3 regions of the Mesorhizobium sp. NPDC059025 genome follow, and region 1 is predicted to be linked to each of the others. Evidence: predicted binding sites of a transcription regulator. Region 1 holds the regulator's gene; each other region holds the start of a gene.
What was found. The regulator PhoB, encoded in region 1, activates phosphate uptake and scavenging genes when phosphate is short. The targets are predictions, from matches to a motif close to TGTCATNNANCTGTCAT.
Positions count from the first base shown of each region.

Region 2: a site for PhoB is predicted at 1,632-1,648, ahead of ACFWYE_RS02870 (LTA synthase family protein). Genes of this name have one in related genera too.
Region 3: a site for PhoB is predicted at 2,362-2,378, ahead of phoA (alkaline phosphatase). Genes of this name have one in related genera too.

Region 1 covers NZ_JBHYIM010000007.1:72,983-77,161, reverse strand. Annotated here, with positions in the region: gene pstA (phosphate ABC transporter permease PstA) at 1-97, shown strand, start outside; gene pstB (phosphate ABC transporter ATP-binding protein PstB) at 112-936, shown strand; gene phoU (phosphate signaling complex protein PhoU) at 974-1,681, shown strand; gene phoB (phosphate regulon transcriptional regulator PhoB) at 1,701-2,390, shown strand; gene ACFWYE_RS17970 (ROK family protein) at 2,436-3,677, opposite strand; gene xylF (D-xylose ABC transporter substrate-binding protein) at 4,017-4,179, shown strand, end outside.
Region 2 covers NZ_JBHYIM010000001.1:601,709-605,887, forward strand. Annotated here, with positions in the region: gene ACFWYE_RS02870 (LTA synthase family protein) at 1-1,498, opposite strand, end outside; gene fabD (ACP S-malonyltransferase) at 1,848-2,789, shown strand; gene fabG (3-oxoacyl-[acyl-carrier-protein] reductase) at 2,841-3,578, shown strand; gene ACFWYE_RS02885 (acyl carrier protein) at 3,784-4,020, shown strand; gene fabF (beta-ketoacyl-ACP synthase II) at 4,055-4,179, shown strand, end outside.
Region 3 covers NZ_JBHYIM010000002.1:259,853-264,031, reverse strand. Annotated here, with positions in the region: gene rpsM (30S ribosomal protein S13) at 1-60, shown strand, start outside; gene rpsK (30S ribosomal protein S11) at 187-576, shown strand; gene ACFWYE_RS05430 (DNA-directed RNA polymerase subunit alpha) at 677-1,687, shown strand; gene rplQ (50S ribosomal protein L17) at 1,791-2,216, shown strand; gene phoA (alkaline phosphatase) at 2,450-3,883, shown strand.

The sequences.
Region 1 (4,179 bases):
ACGCATGTCCGGCGCAATCATCATCCTTCTGGTCTTCCTGATGGCCATGAACATCACAGCGATCGTGCTCAGGCGCCGCTTCGAACGGCGCTGGTAGAAAGGGAGCCTGATATGAATATCATGACGGAAAAGACCCTCGAACAGGCAGTGAGCAGCCAGATGAGCGCCCAGACGAACGAAATCATCAAGATGCGCGGCGACAAGGTGACCGTGCACTACGGTGAGAAACAGGCACTCTTCGACGTCAATCTCGACATTCGCCAGAATCAGGTGACGGCGCTGATCGGCCCTTCGGGCTGCGGCAAGTCGACCTTCCTGCGCTGCCTCAACCGCATGAACGACACGATCGATGCGGCCAAGGTCGGTGGCAAGATCACCCTCGATAGCGAAGACATCTACGATCCGAAGATCGACGTCGTGGAACTGCGTGCCCGCGTCGGCATGGTGTTCCAGAAACCCAATCCGTTCCCCAAATCGATCTACGAGAACGTCGCCTACGGACCGCGCATCCATGGCCTTGCCAAGAACAAGGCGGAGATGGACCGTATCGTCGAATCCAGCCTGCAGAAGGCTGCAATCTGGAACGAAGTGAAGGATCGCCTCAACGAGCCCGGCACCGGCCTTTCCGGCGGCCAGCAGCAGCGTCTGTGCATCGCGCGCGCCATCGCGGTGTCGCCTGAAGTCATTCTGATGGACGAACCGTGCTCGGCGCTTGATCCGATTGCGACCGCCAAGGTCGAGGAACTGATCGACGAACTGCGCCAGAACTACACGATCGTCATCGTCACCCATTCGATGCAGCAGGCCGCCCGCGTCTCGCAGCGCACGGCGATGTTCCATCTCGGCTACCTGGTCGAGGAAGGTGCTACCGACAAGATGTTCACCAACCCCGACGACAAGCGCACGCAGGACTACATCACCGGCCGTTTCGGCTGAGTGAGCGATTGCTGCCGAGGAAAAAGAGGACATAGATATGGGCGAACATACCGTCGCATCGTTCGACGAAGAGCTCGGACAAATCAGCAGGCTCATCAGCGACATGGGTGAACTGGCGAGCTCGATGGTCGAAAGCTCCACCAAGGCGCTGCTGAAGTCAGACAATGGACTTGCCCAACGGGTCGTGTCGGACGATGCGATCATGGATGCGCGCCAGCGCGAGCTGGACACCAAGGCAATCACGCTGATTGCCAAGCGCCAGCCGATGGCGCAGGACCTGCGCGCCGTGGTCGGCGCCATCCGCATGGCCGGAGATCTGGAACGCATCGGTGACCTGGCCAAGAACATCGCCAAGCGAGTCGGCGCGGTCGGACAGGGCGCCACGCCGCGCGACCTTTCGCATTCGATCGACGCGATGGCCCATCTGGTGCTCGACCAGGTCGACGGTGTCGTCGAGAAATATGCGGCGAGGGACGCAGAGGGGCTCGCCCAACTGAGGGCTGACGACGAGCGGATCGATGTGAAATACACGTCCGTCTTCCGCGAGCTTCTCACCTACATGATGGAAGATCCACGCAACATCACGGCCTGCACGCACCTGTTGTTCTGCGCCAAGAATCTCGAGCGCATCGGTGACCATGTCACCAACATCGCCGAGAACGCCTTCTACGTGCTGACGGGCGAGCAGTTGCCGCCCAACCGGCCAAAGCTCGACGAGACGGCTGCTGCCGTTCCGGCGGCCTGACCACGGGACGGACGGCAAGATGATCGCGCCGCGTGTCATGGTGGTGGAAGACGAGGAGCCGTTGGGCGTCCTCCTCCGCTACAATCTGGAATCCGAGGGCTACCAGGTCGAGGTAGTAGCCAGGGGCGACGAAGCCGAAATCCGGCTTCAGGAAAATGTGCCGGATCTCCTGGTGCTCGACTGGATGGTGCCGGCAGTATCCGGCATCGAATTGTGCCGGCGGCTTCGGATGCGACCGGAGACCGAGCGCCTGCCGGTGATCATGCTGACGGCACGCGGCGAGGAAAGCGACCGTGTGCGCGGTCTGTCCACCGGCGCCGATGATTATCTGGTCAAGCCATTCTCGATGCCTGAGTTCATGGCACGCGTGAAGGCACTGTTGCGCCGCGCGAAACCCGAGGTGCTGTCTTCCGTGCTCAAGGTCGGCGACATCGTACTCGACCGCGAGTCGCACCGGGTCTACCGCAAGAAGAGCGAGATCCGGCTCGGGCCGACGGAGTTCCGGCTGCTGGAATTCATGATGCGGCATCCCGGGCGGGTCTTCTCGCGCAGCCAGCTGCTCGACAATGTCTGGGGCGAGACGATCTATATCGATGAGCGTACAGTCGATGTGCATGTCGGGCGCCTGCGCAAGGCGGTCAACAATGGCCGCATGCCGGACGTCATCCGCACGATACGCGGCTCGGGCTACGCCATCCGCGAGGATTGATCAGGGACAAGGCCGGTTCATCGCTATTGCGCCCTGATCGCCGGCTCAGACCTCCAGAAGCTGAGGGATGGGAGCCATCGGACCGCCAAGCGCGAAGATCTCCTGATCGATGAAGGTCAGCGCGCGCATGGCGCAGCCTTCGCGGATCAGCATCTGCTCCTTGGGTTCCGTATCAAAGACAATTGAATTCGAATGTTGTCCGCCGGCGGTCTGGGCAATTGCCCGCCGCAATGCCGGCTCGATCAGATCGAAGGCCGTTGCACCGATGCCGACAAAGGTTACCGGGGCAGGGTCGATGACGGCGAAAAGTGAACCGAGGCTGTAGCCGAGGGCTGTGCCTGCGCGTTCATAGGCCTCGCGTTCGGGGCCGACGCCTGCGCGTGCTTTTTCAGCCAGCCTCTGCATTTCGTCGTCGGGAATGTCAGCGGCCGGTTCGGTGTTTTCATCGAGCCCGTGGGCACTGCGCCAGATTGCATAGTTGCCGGCATAAGCCTCGACGCAGCCATGGCGGCCACAGCGGCATCGCGCGCCATTCGGCCGGTGGATCATGTGTCCGAATTCGCCGCCGGACGACTGGGTGCCGATGAACAATTCGCCATTGAGCACGATGCCCATGCCGATGCCGTGCGAAAGCAGAACGGCAATGAAGTCGTCACGATAGCGGTCCGTGCCGCGCCAACGCAGCGCGACCGCCATCATGTTGCAGTCGTTCTCGACGATGACGGGAATGCCAAAAGCGTTTTCCAGGATATCGGCAAAGGGGATATCGCCATGCGGGGTGATTGGCGTCCACAGCATGGTGCGCGCATGCGAATCTGCCGTGCCCTGAACTGCGAAAGCTATGCGCAGGACCCGATGTCTTGCCAGGCTCCGGTCGTGGAGCTGTCGCCGGACCATCTCGACGCATTCATCGACCAGCGCTTCCCGGGGCAGAGACAGTGTGTCCAGACGGCGTGTTTCTTCCGTCAGGACCTTGCCCGAATAGTCGATGGCTGCGGCCGTCAAAAGGTTGAGCGACAGAACGACCGTCAGCACAGCCGCTGCGCCGGGATCGAGCTGCAGGCCCACTTGCGGACGCCCCCGCTTCGATGCCGTCGGTTCACTGCGGCCCTCGCGCAGAATGCCCTCCGCGATGAGATCAGACGAAATCGCTGAAATGGTCGAATGGCTGAGGCCGGTGATGGCGGTGATTTCCGTGCGGGACGGCTCACCGGAGCGACGCACGGCAGCAATCACCATCGCGCGGTTCCTGCGGCGCAAATCGTCGTGACGGATCCCGACAGTCATGTCCTTGCCGTTCCTCCCCCGCCGGCCCCGTGGACACCGAGGCCGTTGCGCTTGGGCCGCCAATGGCGTTCCAGATGCGCTGTTCGTGCATAGGTCGATGCATGAGCGAATGCAAAACCCGTTTCGCTCCTGCCGTCGCGACAGCGCGCTCCTCCACAGATAGTGGCAGAACATGCCCTCGTCGTCACTATTATTTCGTGATCCGAAAAAAATATCGCGAAGGACTCGAATCCCGTTGACAGAAGGCTGTGCCTGCGCGATTATTTTTTCGAAGCTCGAAAAAAAGCTTCTCCAACGGCCAACGCACACAAGCGCGCCCTTGGGCGCGGGGAGGAAAAAATGAGGAAATTTACGGCCGCCATTCTGGCGGGTGCCGCCATGACGCTTGCGCTTTCCGCTGTCGCCGAAGCGAAGGACAAGGTAATCGGCGTGTCCTGGTCCAACTTCCAGGAAGAGCGCTGGAAGACCGACGAAGCCGCCATGAAAAAGGCGATCGAGGCGG
Region 2 (4,179 bases), on a different contig from region 1:
GGTTCGACCAGACGACCAGCGGTGTTTCACGGTGGAGCTTCATTTGATCGGGCGCTTCCCTGCGCGGCGCGACATTGTCCTTGAGGAAGCCCGTTTCGACGTAGACCGGGCCCAGTGGCGGCAGGTGATCGCCGAAGAAGACGATTACGGTCGCACGGTCACGTTTTTCTGCCCAGTCGATCAGGCGTTTCAGGTTGCGGTCGGCATCAGCTGCGCCTTCCGCATAGGACAGAAGTGAATCCTTTGCCCACTGGCTGATCGGCGCCTCAACCGTGTGGGAAGCATCTGCGTAGCGATTGGGTTCATAGGGGCCGTGATTCTGAAGGCTTACGGCGAAATAGAAGAATGGTTCCTCCGCAGCATCGGCGGTGGAAATGAGCTGGTCGGTCATCGCCTCGTCGGAAGCGAGCGGTCCGCGTTTTTCCAAAGGCGCGGTCTCTTCCGACTGGAAATCGTCGAAGCCGAAATCGGCGTAAACCGCGGTGCGATTCCAGAACCAGTTCGTGCCCGGATGGAATGCCCTGGCGGAATAGCCCTCGCTCTTGAGGAAGGTGGCGAGTGAAGGCACCGGAGCGCGCACATATTGCTGATAGGGAATTGACCCAGCCGGCAGGAAGGCGTTGGAAAATCCGGTCAGTGCCTCGAACTCGACATTGGCGGTCATGCCGCCGAACTCTGGCGACAGCATCGACCCGGAACGGAGCTGACGTACAGCACCCAGCGGATCTGGCTTGATCGACACGCCTGGCAGAATGGTGGGATCCCAGAAGGATTCGCTCATCACCATGATGATGTCCGGCTTGTCTTCCGGGACTGTCGTGGTCGCCTCAGGCCGCGTGATGGTCGCGATTGCCTTGTCTGAATAACCCGCGGGTGCGCCGACATGTGCCATCGGCACGTTGAGTGCGAAGGCGAGCGCGAAACCGTTGGAATTGTAGTTTTCCTTCTGGTCCCACATCATGGGGATGATCTGCAGGCGGTCCCGCGTCCATGAAAAGGTCGCGTAGTCCATGATGGAGACGAAGAAGGCGAGGAGTGGGATTGCGACGGCAAGGCGCGCGAGACGCGCCCTGTAGCGCAGGGTCGGTGCACGACGACGCCACATGCGCCACAACATCACCACCGAAGCCAGCGTTCCGGCAATGCCGGTCGCCAGCGCTACACCGGTCCATGGCCGTTCCTTTACCAGCAGAGGCATCAATTCGATGATCTGGCGCACGTAAAGAAAATCTGTCGGATAGAGTGGATCGCCGAGGTAGCGCGATTTTTGATGGCCGACGAAGGCGAGCGCCAGGGTCAAAGGTGCGAAGATCATCAGGCTTTGATGATTGCGGCCGAGCAACGCGTCGATGCCAATCAGGATAAGCGTGAACAGGATGACCGTTGTCCAGCCGGGCTTCGACGGCTGAAGAAAGAAACCGAACGTGCTGGCGAGATCACCTCGAAAGATCAGCTCGATGGCGAACACCAGCACGGCTGACGCAACCAATGTCATCATGCAATAGCGCACGGCACGCCTTTTCTCACCCGGTTCCAAGCCGGGTATGGCGGTGTCATGTCTATGCTCTGGCGCGTTCATGCCGCTCCCTGACCATCCCTTCGCCAACTTACAAGTCCCCCGACTGCAAAAGCGTCACGTAACTGTCACTCAAATGTCACAAAAAGCTAGCGCCTGTGGCGAAATTTAGAAGAGCCAGCAAACGAATCGTGTTCGATTTTCATCATGATTGATCGTCGCCTGGCCTTCCCAAGCACTGTTGGCCACAGCAGGCGAAGGCTGCATCGGGCTTGACTTGTCGCCCGGCCTTGCGCACAGGGCAGGCGAGATCAAGCAATTGGAGCTCGTTATGGCGGTCGCGTTTACCTTTCCGGGGCAGGGCAGCCAGTCGGTCGGCATGGGCAAGGATCTGGCAGACGCTTTTCCTGAAGCCCGTCGCGTGTTCGAAGAAGTAGACGAAGCGCTCGGGGAGAAGCTGTCCGCTCTGATCTGGAATGGACCAGAAGAGACGCTGACGCTGACGGCAAACGCGCAGCCAGCGCTGATGGCGGTGTCGTTGGCTGCTGTCAAAGCACTCGAAGCGCGTGGCTTTTCCTTGAAGGAAAAGGTCGCCTATGTCGCGGGCCATTCGCTGGGCGAGTATTCGGCACTTGCCGCCGCGGGTTTCGTCTCGGTGGCCGATGCGGCAAGGCTCCTGCGCATTCGCGGCAATGCCATGCAGTCGGCTGTGCCGGTCGGGGAAGGTGCGATGGCGGCGATCATCGGCCTTGAGCAGCCCGACGTCGAAGCCGCCTGTGCCGAAGCTGCCAAGGGATCCGTCTGCCAGGTTGCCAACGACAACGGTGGTGGGCAACTGGTGATATCGGGCGCCAAGGCCGCTGTCGAACTCGCAGCCAGGCTCTGCACGGAAAAGGGCGCCAAGCGAGCGCTGATGCTGCAAGTGTCGGCGCCGTTCCATTCGGCGCTGATGGCGCCGGCGGCGGAAGCGATGCGCGAAGCCCTGGCCAATGTCGCCAGGAAAGCGCCGGCTGTTCCGGTGATTTCGAATGTCTCGGTTTCGCCAACTCAGGATCCCGATGCGATCGCGGCTCGGCTGGTCGAGCAGGTGACTGGCCGTGTGCGCTGGCGCGAGACGGTGGAGTGGTTCGCTGCCAATGGCGTGACCACGCTCTATGAAGTCGGTGCCGGCAAGGTACTTTCCGGCCTGGCGCGTCGAATCAACCGTGACATCGCTGTGACTTCGGTGGGAAATCCTGCCGATGTCGATGCAGCCATTGCCGCACTGGCCTGAGCAACCTGATGACCCCATCCATGCGATGGGTGTGCTTGAAAGGGACAAGACATGTTTGATCTGACAGGCCGCAAGGCGCTCGTCACCGGAGCTTCGGGTGGCATCGGCGAATCCATCGCCAGGATACTTCACGCGCAGGGTGCGACGGTCGGCCTGCATGGCACGCGTGTGGAAAAGCTGGAAGCACTCGCCGGCGAACTTGGCGATCGCGTTAAGCTCTTCCCGGCGAACCTGTCCGACCGCGACGAGGTCAAGGCGCTGGGCCAGAAGGCGGAGGCTGATCTCGAGGGCGTCGATATCCTGGTCAACAACGCAGGCATCACCAAGGATGGTCTGTTCGTGCGTATGTCGGATGCCGACTGGGACAGTGTGATCGAAGTCAATCTGACTGCCGTCTTCCGCCTGACGCGGGAATTGACGCATCCGATGATGCGCCGCCGCTACGGCCGCATCATCAACATCACCTCCGTCGTCGGCGTCACCGGCAATCCGGGGCAGGCCAATTATTGTGCCTCCAAGGCCGGCATGATCGGTTTTTCCAAATCGCTGGCGCAAGAGATCGCCACACGCAACGTTACCGTCAATTGCGTTGCTCCAGGTTTCATCGAATCGGCCATGACCGACAAGCTGAATGACAAGCAGAAAGAAGCGATCATGGCCGCAATTCCCGCCAAGCGCATGGGAACGGGTGCCGAGGTCGCATCGGCGGTCGCCTATCTTGCTTCGGAGGAAGCATCCTACGTGACGGGCCAGACCATTCACGTCAACGGCGGCATGGCGATGATCTAACTCGCGGCCGCGAGTTGTCGCGGCTTTGGAAAAACGATGCTCGCGCCTTGGATGCTGGGCCGTTTTCGTGTAATGCGGCCCGCAACCCGGCGGTTCGGGCAATAGCCGGCCTTGTTTATTGTGTTTAAGCCCGGCCTATCTTTCAGCTTGATTAGCGGCATTGTGCCCGCTAACGAAGACAGATCATAGAACGAAGGATGCCAACATGAGTGACACCGCAGAGCGCGTCAAAAAGATCGTTATCGAGCATCTGGGCGTCGATGCCGACAAAGTGACGGAGCAGGCCTCCTTCATCGACGATCTCGGCGCGGACAGCCTCGACACGGTTGAGCTTGTCATGGCGTTCGAGGAAGAGTTCGGCGTAGAAATCCCGGACGACGCGGCAGAGACCATCCTCACGGTCGGCGACGCCGTGAAGTACATCGACAAGGCCTCGGCCTGATTTTTCCGGCATAGGTCTTCGGGAAAGGCTTGGAATGAGGCGCGTCGTCGTTACGGGCCTCGGCCTGCTGTCGCCATATGGCGTTGGGGTCGAGCACGGTTGGCGGGAACTGCTGAGCGGCCGTAGTGCCGCCAAGCGTGTCACCGAATTTGAAGTCGA
Region 3 (4,179 bases), on a different contig from region 1:
CACACCAACGCTCGCACCCGCAAGGGTCCGGCGAAGGCGATCGCCGGCAAGAAGAAGTAATTTGGCGGCAGTCGCCAGTAGGCAATGGGCAGTCGGATAAGACGGCTGCCGACTGCCGAAGTCCGACTGCCTCCAGGTGTAGCCGCTGGCATTACGGCGGTGTAGAGATCAACTGAAAGGACTACCATGGCCAAGGAAGCCGCACGCGTCCGTCGCCGCGAACGCAAGAACATCTCGTCGGGTGTCGCTCACGTCAACTCGACCTTCAACAACACCATGATCACCATTTCCGATGCACAGGGCAATGCGATTGCCTGGTCATCGGCTGGCGCCCAGGGCTTCAAGGGTTCGCGCAAGTCGACCCCGTTCGCTGCCCAGATGGCCGCCGAAGACGTCGCCAAGAAGGCGCAGGAACACGGCATGCGCATGCTCGAAGTCGAGGTTTGCGGTCCAGGTTCGGGTCGTGAGTCGGCGCTCCGCGCTTTGCAGGCCGCCGGCTTCACCATCACCTCGATCCGTGACGTGACGCCGATCCCGCATAACGGCTGCCGTCCGCGCAAGAAGCGCCGCGTCTAATAGCTTTTCGAATGCCACCGGGAACGCCTCGTGCGTTCCCGAATGGTTTCCAGGTCGCCCGCCACGATTGGATGGTGGTGGGGAAACGGAAGGGTAGAAAATGATCCAGAAGAACTGGCAGGAACTGATCAAGCCCAACAAGATCGACTTCTCGTCGAAGGGCAAGACGCTGACGACGCTGATCGCAGAGCCGCTGGAACGCGGTTTCGGTCTGACCTTGGGCAACGCGCTGCGTCGCGTGCTGCTTTCGTCGCTGCGTGGCGCGGCTGTTACCGCCGTGCAGATCGATGGTGTGCTGCATGAATTCTCGTCCATCGGCGGTGTTCGCGAGGACGTGACCGATATCGTGCTGAACATCAAGGAAATCGCCATCAAGATGGAAGGCGATGGTCCCAAGCGCATGGTCGTGCGCAAGCAGGGGCCGGGTGCCGTCACGGCTGGTGACATCCAGACCGTTGGCGACGTCGAGATCCTGAACCCCGACCACGTCATCTGCACCCTCGACGAGGGCGCGGAGATCCGGATGGAGTTCACCGTCGACACCGGCAAGGGTTATGTGCCGGCTGAACGCAACCGCGCTGAAGACGCGCCGATCGGGCTGATCCCGGTCGACTCGCTCTACTCGCCGGTCAAGAAGGTCTCTTATAAGGTTGAGAACACCCGCCACGGCGAAGAGCTCGACAAGGACAAGCTGACCATGACCATCGAGACCGATGGTTCGGTTACCGGTGAGGACGCGGTGGCTTTCGCCGCTCGCATCCTGCAGGACCAGCTTTCGCTGTTCGTCAACTTCGACGAGCCGCAGAAGGAAGTGGCGGCTGAGGCTGTCACCGAACTCGCTTTCAACCCGTCGCTCCTCAAGAAGGTCGACGAGCTGGAACTGTCGGTGCGCTCGGCCAACTGCCTGAAGAACGACAACATCGTCTACATCGGCGACCTCATCCAGAAGACGGAAGCGGAGATGCTTCGTACGCCGAACTTCGGCCGCAAGTCCCTGAACGAGATCAAGGAAGTTCTGGCAGCGATGGGCCTGCACCTCGGTATGGAAGTGCCGGACTGGCCGCCGGAAAACATCGAAGACCTCGCAAAGCGTTACGAAGACCAATATTGAGCATGAACTCCAAGGATCGGCGGTGAGAGCCGCTGATCCGACGGTCATGCGGAAAACCATCAGAGGCCGTGGCCTCTTGAACAACTGAAGAAGGAAAAGAGCCATGCGCCACGGTTTCAAAGGCCGTCGCTTCGCCCGCAGCGTAAGCCACCGCAAGTCGATGTTCGCCAACCTCGCCGTGTCTCTGATTGAGCACGAGCAGATCGTCACCACCCTGCCGAAGGCGAAGGACCTGCGTCCGATCGTCGAGAAGCTCGTCACGCTCGGCAAGCGCGGCGACCTGCACGCCCGTCGTCAGGTCATCGCCCAGATCGGCAATGAGCCGGTCGTGAAGCGCCTGTTCGATACGATTGCACCGCGTTATGCGCAGCGCAACGGCGGTTATCTGCGCATCATGAAGGCAGGTTTCCGCAAGGGCGACAACGCCGCCATGGCGGTCATCGAGTTCGTTGATCGTGATACCTCGGCCAAGGGCGCTGCCGACCGCGCTCGTGTCGAAGCCGAAGCGACCGAGACCGAGGCGGCCTAAGCCCTTCGGACTTGTTGAAAGACATTCAGGGACCCCTCGTGGGTCCCTTTTTGTTTTTGGGTCCCGCATCATTTGCGGTTTGTGCATCAGCCTGAATCGGCTTTTCAGCGCAGAGCAGGGGATGATCATCCAGCCGTTGCCCGGCTGTCATCTGCCGGTCATGGCTTTCCAACAAAACGGAGAGGGGATGGGTCTCGGGGGACCCTTATCACCGTTTTGAAGGATGGATGATCATGACCAATCTCATCAGGCGCTCGCTGCTGGCCACGGCAGCGTTTTCCGCGCTTCTCGTTTCTGGCACCGTTTACGGGCAGGGGGCCGCCGATGCTTTTCTTGAGCGTGGCGCCAAGGGGGACATCACCCAGCAAGGGGGCGCAAGGCGCCTGACCGGAGAGGCCACCGCGGAATTTCAGAAGTACATCCAGGGCGGCGACGTGAAGAACGTCATCCTGCTCATCGGCGACGGCATGGGCGATTCCGAAATCACGGTAGCGCGTAACGTTGCCGAAGGCGCCGGCGGGTTCTTCAAGGGCATCGATGCGCTACCGGTTACGGGTCAGTACACGCACTATGCGCTCGACAAGAAGAGCGGCAAGCCGAGCTATGTCACTGATTCCGCCGCCTCGGGCTCGGCCTGGGCTACGGGCACCAAGACCTACAACGGCGCCATCTCCGTCGACATCCAGGAAAAGCCGCACAAGACCCTGATCGAGCTGGCCAAGGTCGCCGGGATCGGCACGGGCAATGTCTCCACCGCCGAGATCCAGGACGCCACGCCTGCCGTGCAGGTTGCCCATGTCACGCAGCGCAAATGCTATGGCCCAACCGCGACCGCTGAAAAATGCCCGACCAATGCGCTGGAGAACGGCGGCCTCGGTTCGATTTCAGAGCAGTTGCTGAACACGCGCGCCGACGTTGTGCTGGGTGGTGGCGCAAAGAGCTTCGGCGAGACCGCCAAGGCCGGGGACTGGAAGGACAAGACGTTGCTCGACCAGGCTAAGGAACGCGGTTTCCAGATCGTGACCAATGCCGACGAGCTCAAGGCTCTGACCGCTGCCAACAACGACAAGCCGGTGCTCGGCCTGTTCTCGGAGGGCAACATGCCTGTGCGCTGGAAGGGCCCGAAGGCCACTCATCACGGTAACATCGACCAGCCGGTGGTGACCTGCGAACCGAACGGCGAACGCGCCGCAACTGTCCCGACGCTGGCCGCGATGACAACCAAGGCGATCGAACTGCTCAAGACCAACGAGAAGGGCTTCTTCCTGCAGGTCGAGGGTGCTTCGATCGACAAGCAGGATCATGCCGCCAATCCATGTGGCCAGATCGGCGAGACGGTCGATCTCGACGAAGCCGTGCAGGTTGCACTCGACTTCGCCAAGGCCGACGGCAAGACGCTGGTCATCGTCACCGCCGACCACGCCCACACCAGCCAGATCATCCCGAACGAGACCAAGTCGACTGGTCTCACTCAGGTTCTGAACACCAAGGATGGTACAGTGCTCACCATCAACTATGGCACGTCGGAAGATGAAAACGATCAGGAACATACCGGCGCGCAGCTACGCGTCGCGGCCTATGGTCCCCATGCCGCCAATTTTGCCGGCCTGACGGACCAGACCGACATGTTCTTCACCATCCGCGATGCGTTGAAGCTGGCTGATTGATGACCTCGGCCCTTCCTCCTCTCGGGGAAGGGCATCCGCCTGATCGCGACGGAGGCGAACGGGACGTATGGAATTGCACCTGCGCAAACTTTAGAACGTAGTTATTCTGGTTCCAGAAACTGGCGGTTTTCATGATGAGAACCGCCAGTTTTGTCATGTTTTCCATTAGGCACGAATGGATTGGCAAGTTCTTCAAAAGGAAATGCGCGCGTGCAGGCGGCTTTTCTCGGGGTGGGAAATTAGCGGATGGGGATGCTGTTGGATTCCGCTTCCGCGCTTCCTACTTTGTTGGAAAC